One region of the Moritella sp. F3 genome, then DNA from elsewhere that is predicted to be linked to it. Evidence: predicted binding sites of a transcription regulator. Region 1 holds the regulator's gene; each other region holds the start of a gene.
What was found. Region 1 encodes FliA, which starts transcription of late flagellar genes. Its sites were predicted from a motif close to CTAAAGNTNNNNNNNNNNNNGCCGATA; they were not measured.
Positions count from the first base shown of each region.

Region 2: the regulator FliA is predicted to act here: its motif matches at 1,991-2,017, upstream of JFU56_RS09695 (flagellin).
Region 3: the regulator FliA is predicted to act here: its motif matches at 1,804-1,830, upstream of pomA (flagellar motor protein PomA).

Region 1 covers NZ_BLRL01000008.1:25,612-28,898, reverse strand. The annotation lists gene JFU56_RS14215 (chemotaxis protein CheA) at 1-231, opposite strand, end outside; gene JFU56_RS14210 (protein phosphatase CheZ) at 243-992, opposite strand; gene cheY (chemotaxis response regulator CheY) at 1,005-1,388, opposite strand; gene JFU56_RS14200 (RNA polymerase sigma factor FliA) at 1,489-2,214, opposite strand; gene JFU56_RS14195 (MinD/ParA family protein) at 2,216-3,091, opposite strand; gene flhF (flagellar biosynthesis protein FlhF) at 3,094-3,287, opposite strand, start outside.
Region 2 covers NZ_BLRL01000004.1:258,460-261,746, forward strand. The annotation lists gene JFU56_RS09685 (flagellin) at 1-388, shown strand, start outside; gene JFU56_RS09690 (flagellin) at 899-1,726, shown strand; gene JFU56_RS09695 (flagellin) at 2,110-2,928, shown strand; gene JFU56_RS09700 (flagellar protein FlaG) at 2,988-3,287, shown strand, end outside.
Region 3 covers NZ_BLRL01000012.1:18,634-21,920, reverse strand. The annotation lists gene dxs (1-deoxy-D-xylulose-5-phosphate synthase) at 1-532, opposite strand, end outside; gene ispA ((2E,6E)-farnesyl diphosphate synthase) at 566-1,456, opposite strand; gene JFU56_RS17165 (exodeoxyribonuclease VII small subunit) at 1,460-1,705, opposite strand; gene pomA (flagellar motor protein PomA) at 1,891-2,655, shown strand; gene JFU56_RS17155 (flagellar motor protein MotB) at 2,674-3,287, shown strand, end outside.

The DNA of each region.
Region 1 (3,287 bases):
TAGGCTATCAAATACGTTTTCTGCACCGTGGCATATATCAACAAGTTCTGATAATGCTAAAAATCCAGCGCCACCTTTAACTGTATGGAAACCCCTAAAGATTGCATTCAGCAATTCTGAGTCTTCTGGGCTTTTTTCTAAATCAACGAGTTGCTCAGAGAGTAGCTCCAGAATTTCAGATGCTTCTATCAGGAAGTCCTGTAGAATATCTTCATCAACATCAAAGCTCATCAATATCTCCCTTAAAATCCTAAACTTGACAATAAATCATCAACATCATTTTGGCCGTCTACCACATCAACACGTTCACTCGCGTTCATGATCGGACCTTCTGCCTCAATGCCACTTATTTCTTTAGGTTGCTCTGTTGATTTGTTTAGCGGTTTTGCTGCTTCACCAAACATAGTCAACATTTCAACTAATTTAACTTCAACTTCTTGCACTAGATTAATCACGCGACGGATCATTTGACCTGTTAAGTCTTGGAAATCTTGTGCCATTAGAATTTCAGTTAAGTACTGTCTTAAACTATCGGCATCAGAGACTGAAACTTGAAGAAAATCATCTAATAATTTACAAAGTTCTTTAAATTGACCAAGTTGCAAATCACGACTCATCAAGCTCTTCCAATTTGGCATCACTTGTTGGATACGATCATTGAAACTATCCGCAATCGGTAAGCAAGCTTCCACAGCATCCATCGTGCGGTTTGCCGCTTTATCCGTCATCTCAATAACGTAATTTAAACGCTCTCTAGCATCCGGAAATTCATCATTAGCGAAACTTTCAATACGCGTATCTAATTGGAAGTCTTCTAATGAATCATGCAATTGGCGAGTTAGCACACCTACTTTTTCAAATAGTGCATCTGAACTTTCATTCTGAATATCAATAATGATTTCATTGGCCTTTTCTATCTGGTCACACTCTAACAGCGCAACCAATTCTTTAGCCTTTTCTAATGAAATCAATGATTCTTGTTGTTCACTCATGCGCATCCTTGCCTATTGAATTCGTTCGAAAATCTTCTCTAACTTTTCTTTTAACGTCGCAGCTGTAAATGGTTTAATAATGTAACCGTTCACACCTGATTGTGCAGCTTCGATAATCTGCTCACGTTTCGCTTCAGCTGTAACCATTAATACTGGTATGTGGCAAAGTGCTTGATCTTTACGGATCTCTTTAAGCAGATCAATACCTTGCATGCCCGGCATGTTCCAATCGGTAACAACAAAGTCATAGTCGCCATTTTTCAGCATAGGTAAGGCTGTATTGCCATCATCAGCTTCATAGGTGTTGTTAAAACCAAGATCACGTAATAAGTTCTTAATGATACGTCTCATCGTAGAAAAATCGTCGACAATAAGAATTTTAATTTGCTTTTTCAAGTTGCTCTCCAAAATAAGTAATTACAATATGTACAGGCCCTGATTCCTATAAATATATTACTTCAATACTGAGGTACTAAATAAACAGTACCAATTAAACTTAATCATCCAACCAAGCGTGCATTCGCGCTTTAACACGATGCATTGCTTGGCTGTGAATTTGACTTACTCTAGATTCACTGACACTCAACACTTCCCCGATCTCTCTTAGGTTTAACTCTTCATCGTAATAAAGCGATAAAACTAAGCTTTCTCTTTCCGGTAATGTTTTAATGCAATTCGCTAGTGCTTGTTGAAAACGCTGGTCAGAAAAGTCTGTACAAGGGCTACTTGATTTACCTTCATAAGCCGAATAAGCGTCTTCATTATTTGCAGTCAGATCCTCGACCGCCAATATATGCCCACTGTTAACATCCATCAACATACTATGGTAGTCAGTCAGGCTAATGCCTAATTCTACAGCAACATCGGTATCTTTAGCATCCGTTCCCGTTTGCTTCTCGATACGATCAATAGCCGACGCAATATCGCGGCCATTTTTATGCACAGATCGAGGAACCCAGTCTCCACGTCTCATTTCATCAATCATTGAGCCACGAATACGAATACCCGCATACGTTTCAAAACTAGCACCTTTAGAGCCATCAAAATTGCGCGCAGCATCCAGTAACCCAATCATTCCTGATTGGATTAAATCATCTAACTGAACACTCGGCGGCAAACGAAGTAGCAAGTGATGGGCAATTCGTTTAACTAAGAAACCGAATTGCTCAACCGCCTGATTCTGTTGCGACTGGATGCTAGTGTAAGGGGATGCCTTATTCACTTCAATCTTCTACCCTGGCTTTGTTCTCAAACAGGTTCTCAATGAAAAACTCTAAATGACCACCGACTTTATTCGGAACAGGCCAAGTAGCAGCTTTACTTGCCAACGCTCTAAACGCGAGTGCTGCAGGTGCTTTTGGAAACGCCTCGACAACCACTTTTTGTTTACGTACAGCTTGACGAACACTGTTATCAAACGGAATACAAGCAACAAGTTCTAATGTTGCATCTAAAAATCGGTCGGTAACACGTGTCAACTTAGTAAATAATTCTTGGCCTTCACGTAAACTGCGCACCATATTGGCGACAATTTTAAATTTGTGGACACCGTGTTCTTTAGATAACAATTTAATTAACGCGTACGCATCAGTAATCGATGTTGGTTCATCACACACCACCATCAGAATATCTTGTGAAGCACGGCAAAAACTTAATACCATGTCCGAGATACCAGCAGCAGTATCAACTAACAACACATCAATCGGTGTCTTGAGTTCGCCAAAGGCGCGGATTAAACCGGCATGCTCTTGCATCGATAACTCAACCATCGAACGTGTACCTGATGTCGCAGGTGCGATCAAAATGCCATTTGGCCCTTCAATCAAAATATCATCTAATGTACATTCTCCCGATATCACATGAGAGATATTTTTATGTACACGTAAGCCGAGTAAAACATCGACGTTTGCCAATCCAAGATCGGCATCTAAAACCATAACTCGCTTGCCTTGGGCCGCGAGTGCTACTGCCATGTTCAGTGTTACGTTGGTTTTACCTACGCCACCTTTACCACCTGAAACGGCAATAACTTTAACTTTTTTGTTATTACTCATTTGTCTTAGACCACTTGCTTGATCGAAAAAAATATTTTTATTCATTACTATTTATCATCGCCTAACCAAAAATGCGTATCGTTTTGCTCTTCGAGAGTATCTCTATTGAGTACAGTTCGAACTAATTGCTGAGCATTCGCTGAATCTATATCTTCAGGTACTCTTTGCCCATTAGTAATATAGGCAATCGGTAGTTGGTGCTGTATCAACACACTTAAAATCTCACCGAGGCTTAAACTTT
Region 2 (3,287 bases), on a different contig from region 1:
TGACTTCCAAGTTGGTGCTGATGCTAACCAAGTTATTAATGTTAAAATTACGACAGCAATGAATACGACAGGTTTATCGATTAACTCTGCAAGTATTGCTTCTTCGGGTACTGCGCAAGGCGCGATTGCTGATTTAGACAGTGCGATTGCACAGGTAACTGATATTCGAGCTGACCTGGGTGCTAAACAAAACCGTTTCTCATCAACTATTCGTAACGTAACGAATATTGCTGAAAATGTATCAGCGTCTAAATCACGTATTATGGATGCTGACTTTGCTGCTGAATCTGCACAGCTTGCGCAAAATCAAGTATCGCAACAAGCAGCGAGTACGATGCTAAGTCAAGCGAATCAGCAATCACAAGTTGCTATGTCGCTATTAGGCTAAGAGGGCGGGCTCCCTCTGGCCCCTTTTGGGGCCGCCTAATATATTGCTTTTACCTATATCCTTATCGCGACAGCCCTTATTAAGCGTATAGGTAAAAGTATTTTCTTTCCCTTTATCTCCTTCTATTACCCTTCTTCCAGCACTATTACTACTGACTAACCATCTTCGTTTTACTTATGCCTATGTTCGACGTTTATTTCACTCGCCCGAGTCATACAGTGCCACTTCCCTTATTTCAACTAACGTACATATACCTGCAAACTATTTGTTTCCTTGGCATATTCCCGCCACTTGGGCGGCAATTTTTTGGCTTTGACGGAAAGTGTAAGGGTTAGAAGTGGCATTGATATAATTAAAGTCATATAAATCAATTTTAAATTTATTTAAAGTTAAGTAAAATCAATGGTTTGTAATATTGTTGTTAGCTTGTTTAGTATTTGGCACAGTGATTGCTATATCTTTAGATATATAAAATTAATTTAATTTGAAATAGCGAAGAAGGAAGATACCGTGGCCTTATATGTAAATACAAATGTAGCATCTTTAAATTCACAACGTAATTTGACGAATTCTACAAATGCGTTACAAACATCATTTGAGCGCCTATCTTCTGGTAAGCGTATTAACTCAGCGGCTGATGACGCAGCAGGTCTGCAAATCGGTTCTCGTCTAGAGTCTCAGGTAAACGGCTTGAATCAAGCGTCACGAAATGCCAATGATGGTATTTCTCTTGCGCAAACAGCGGAAGGGGCACTAGACGAAACAACGAATATGCTACAGCGTATGCGTGTGCTGTCAATTCAATCTGCCAATGGTTCAAACAGTGATGCTGATCGTGTTGCACTTGATAAAGAGTTTGGTCAGTTGCAAGAAGAACTTAACCGTGTTGCTGACGATACAACATTCGGTGGTATGGATTTACTTAACGCGACCTTTGATCAAGATTTTCAAATCGGTCCCGATGCCAATCAAATTATTAATGTAAAAATTACCACGAATACCAATGCCGCAGGTCTAGGTGTTGGTTCAACAATGGCTAACCTACTCGTGGCAACGGCCGCACAGGACGCTATTACAGATATTGATTCAGCGATTGCAACGGTAACGGACATTCGCGCAGACTTAGGTGCGAAACAAAATCGTTTTTCTTCGACTATTCGTAATCTGTCTAATATTTCAGAGAATGTGTCAGCGTCTAAATCACGTATTATGGATGCAGACTTTGCCGCAGAATCAGCAAAACTGGCGCAAAACCAAGTATCACAACAAGCGGCAAGTACTATGCTTAGTCAAGCTAATCAGCAATCACAAGTGGCAATGTCATTACTGCAAGGCTAATTGTAGTAACGTTAATGATATTCTTATTTTGGCTCGCAAGAGCCAAAATAGTACTGCACTAAATGAAAATAGCACCGCACTAAACGACCCCCTCTATTTGCTCTACTTTTAATTGACAGCCTCTGTTATTCCATATCTTTATGATTATCAATAATATAATAATTCGACAGATAAAATTATTGTTGCATAACAAACTGAAATGTAATGATTTTATTTTGTTTTTCATATCTTTAAGAAAAAAAACAGAAAAAAACCAAAATAACTCTAAAGGATGTATTTTTGGTGTCGATAACTTTTATGACGATACAAATAACCGATTATGAATAAGGGCTGTATTTTACATACACAGCAGTCCTTTACAGGATTTCTTTTAGGAGACGAATATGGCTGTTTATGTAAATACCAATGTAGCATCTTTAAATTCACAACGTAACTTATCGAATGCGACTAACGACTTACAAACTTCTTTCGAACGTTTATCATCAGGTAAACGTATTAATAGCGCTGCTGATGATGCTGCTGGTTTACAAATCGGTTCACGTTTAGAGTCGCAAGTAAATGGTCTAAACCAAGGCGCACGAAATGCTAATGATGGTATTTCGCTTGCTCAAACAGCTGAAGGTGCGTTAGACGAAACAACAAATATGTTACAACGTATGCGTGTGCTTTCAATTCAATCTGCGAATGGTTCAAACAGCGATGCTGACCGTGTAGCATTGGATAAAGAGTTTGGTGAATTAAAAGAAGAAATTACCCGTGTATCAACGGATACTACATTTGCGGGTGAAGAGCTACTTAATGGTACATACGCTGCTGACATTCAAGTCGGTGCGGATTCAGGTCAAACAATTAACCTTACCATTTCACAAGATATGGGCGCTACAGCGCTTGGTTTAACTGCGACAGTGACTCTTTCATCTGCCGGTGGCGCACAAGCTGCAATTGCTAAATTAGATTCAGTGCTTGCTGTTGTAACCGACACACGTGCAGAACTGGGTGCGAAACAAAACCGTTTCTCATCAACAATTCGTAACATTACGAATATTTCTGAAAATGTTTCAGCATCTAAATCACGTATTGTTGATACAGATTTTGCAGCAGAATCAGCTCAATTGGCGCAAACACAAGTACAGCAACAAGCTGCTAGCTCAATGTTAAGCCAAGCGAACCAATCGTCACAAGTAGCATTATCTCTACTGTAAACGGTTAAGTTTATTTTTGCCCTGCACTTTGCGGGGCATTTTAGTCTTTGGGGGTTACCATGTCCATTGATAATCATATGGATAATAAGAGCACTCGTTTTTATCCCGACCCTGTAGTGACAAAAGAATCTGTCATTACCAATCCTGCCGTTTTAATTTCACCTAGTGAAAGCCCATTCCCTGAAAAAACTCATCTATCTGTCCCTAAACTTGCCGATGACATAGATCTGGAACAAAAATTGCTTGAAGCAAAGGATACACTGCAAGCTCATTTCGATGTTAATAATAAGAAGTTAAATTTTAGTATCCATGACGATACAGGCCGCATGCTTGTTAAAATTGTGGATCCTGATAGTGGT
Region 3 (3,287 bases), on a different contig from region 1:
AAATGACGAGTACGTCTTTGTCGATATGACCTGCGTGGTTTAACGCTTCAAATGCCATACCGCCAGTGATAGCACCGTCGCCAATAATGGCAACCGTCTTGCGATTTTTATCTTCTTGATCGGCTGCAACAGCAAGGCCAAGCGCTGCACTGATAGAAGTAGATGAATGACCTACGTTTAAATGATCATATTCACTTTCATCACGCCAAGGGAAAGGGTGTAATCCACCTTTCTGACGAATAGTAGACATGCGGTCACGACGGCCAGTTAAGATCTTGTGTGGGTAGGCTTGATGACCTACATCCCATAACAATTTGTCGTATGGTGTATTGTAAACATAATGCAAGGCAACGGTTAGTTCAACAACGCCTAAACCAGATGCAAAGTGACCGCCACTTTTACCAACCGAATGTAATAAATAGCTACGCAGTTCATCGCATAAATCATCTAGGCGATCAGCAGGTAATTGACGCAACTCTTCTGGAATGTCTGCTAATGCCAATGTAGGGTAGTTCGAAATATCTAAGCTCATAATTTTTATAATTTTATACTTTGTTAGAATCTGTTACTTATTTCGCTCGATGATGTACTGCGTAAATAAAGCGAGAGTGCTGGTATCATGCGGAATGGTTTCTAAGGCAAACATCGCTTGTTGATACAGAGCTTGGGCTTTTTCTTGTGCCCCTGCTAAACCGAGTAATGCTGGGTAAGTTGATTTGTTTAATTCAACATCTGAACCTTGCGGTTTACCGAGCGTTGCAGTATCACTTATTATATCGAGAATGTCATCTTGAACTTGGAAAGCTAAACCGATGGCGTTTGACCATTTATCTAATGCAGCCAATAACTCAACCGAGCAAAGTGGTGATGCGAGGCAACCCAGTTTGGCTGCGCAATTAATTATCGCACCGGTTTTATTATTGTGGATAGCTTCAAGTTGTGCCAACGAAACCTGTTTATCGGTCGCGGCTAAATCCATTGCTTGACCACCACACATACCACGATAACCGCTGGCTTGGGTAAGTGATTTCAGCATCGCTAAACGATTCTTCTCAGCTTCTGGGGCTAATGGGCAATCAAGTAGCATTTCAAAAGCAAAGGGCTGCAGCGCATCACCCGCTAAGATCGCAGTCGCATGATCGAATTTAATATGACAGGTCGGTTGGCCACGGCGTAAATCATCATCATCCATTGCCGGTAAATCATCATGAATTAATGAATACGCATGAATTGATTCGATTGCGCCTGCTGGACCATCAAGATCGCGTAAGTTAGCCCCGAGCATTTCACCGACGGCGTAGACGATCACTGGACGAACACGTTTGCCACCCTGTAATAGACCATATTCCATTGCAGCAGCAAGCTGCGTGTCATGTCTTGGTAGCAAGTTTATTTGCTGTTGCAAATAGTCGTTGATACGACCCTGGTATTGGGCAATTGAGTTTGAAATCTGCACGGTTTAATTACTACTGTCAGAATTGAAAGGAGCGAGCGTTTGCTGGTCACCGTTGGCGAGTAATATTGCTACTTGTTGTTCAGCATGCTGCAGTTTTTGCGAGCTAGCACGTGTTAAACTAATACCACGTTCAAATTGCTTCAACGCATTATCAAGTTCACTATCACCTTGCTCTAAGCTGTTCACAATTGTCTCTAACTCTGCAATAGACGCCTCAAACGTCATATTTTCTGGTTTTTTTACCGCCATCGGGTGTCCCTCTGATAATATACTCAGGTATTATACCCAAGTTAATAAGGTATATACAGCTTAACTGTGAGATGGCAGTGATAAGCAAGACAAGATCACTTAAGATATTTGCTTGCTTGCCGATATAGTTCAATGAACGCACTCGCTAGAAATATGATGATAATTTGCTTGGGATGGGGAATGTTGTGGATTTAGCAACTTTAATAGGATTGGTCGGCTCGTTTGCCTTTGTTGTCATGGCAATGGTATTGGGTGGCGATATAAGCACGTTTGTTGATACGCAGTCAGTGTTGATTGTATTTATCGGCTCACTCTTTGTGGTATTGATGCATTTTAATTTTGGCCAATTTTTAGCTGCTGCAAAAATTGCGATTAAAGCATTTATGTTCAAAATCGATAAACCTGAAGAGTTAATCGAGCAAGCGGTTGAAATGGCGGATGCTGCCCGTAAAGGTGGTTTCTTAGCCCTTGAAGAAGCAGAAGTAAAAAATGAATTTATGCAAAAAGGCATCGATTTGTTAGTCGATGGTCATGATGCAACGGTTGTTAGCCAAACGTTACAGAAAGATATTAAGCTGACGACCGCGCGTCATAAGGCCGGTATCCATGTGTTTACGATGATTGGTGAAGTTGCCCCTGCGATGGGCATGATTGGTACGCTGATCGGTCTCGTTGCCATGTTGTCGAACATGGATGACCCTAAATCAATTGGCCCAGCAATGGCGGTAGCCTTATTAACCACATTATATGGTGCTGTTTTTGCCAATATGATAGCGATCCCGATCGCCGGTAAGTTGAAATTACGTTCTGAAGAAGAGATGCTCAATAACACCCTGATCATGGATGCTATTTTAGGTATTCAAGAAGGGCGAAACCCAAGGGTAATCGAAAGTTTGTTAAAAAATTACCTCAATTCATCAAAACGTGAAGTGGCCGATGGCGGCGTCTAGTGAGTAGAGAGATATCCTATGTCAGATGAATGTGATTGCCCACCTCCAGGCCTCCCCGCCTGGATGGGAACATTTGCCGATTTAATGAGCCTATTAATGTGCTTCTTTGTATTACTGCTGTCATTTTCAGAAATGGATGTAGTGAAATTTAAGCAAATTGCAGGCTCAATGCAGTTCGCATTTGGTGTCCAAAATCAAATTGATGTAAAAAACATCCCGAAAGGCACCACTGTGATCGCGCAGGAGTTTCGTCCGGGTCGTCCGGATCCCACACCAATCGAAACTATCATGCAGCACACTATTGATAACAGTGAAGCTGAATTGGATTTCAAAGATGGGGAAGATCAAAATGCGGGTGGTAAAAATAAATTAGAGGAAGACAGTAACGGCGGAAAATCGCCCGAAACCTCAACTCGTGATAATACACCAACAGAAAATGTTGAAGTGACAGAAGATACAAGTGAATTGGTTAAAGCGCTGGCTGAAGCATTAAAAGAAGAAGTGGATAGCGGTGGCGTTGAGGTTGAGAATCTAGGCCAACAAATCATCATTCGTATTAATGAAAAAGGCTCATTCCCAGCAGGATCTGCATTTTTACAACCACGATTTCGTCCTGTGATCCAAAAAGTAGC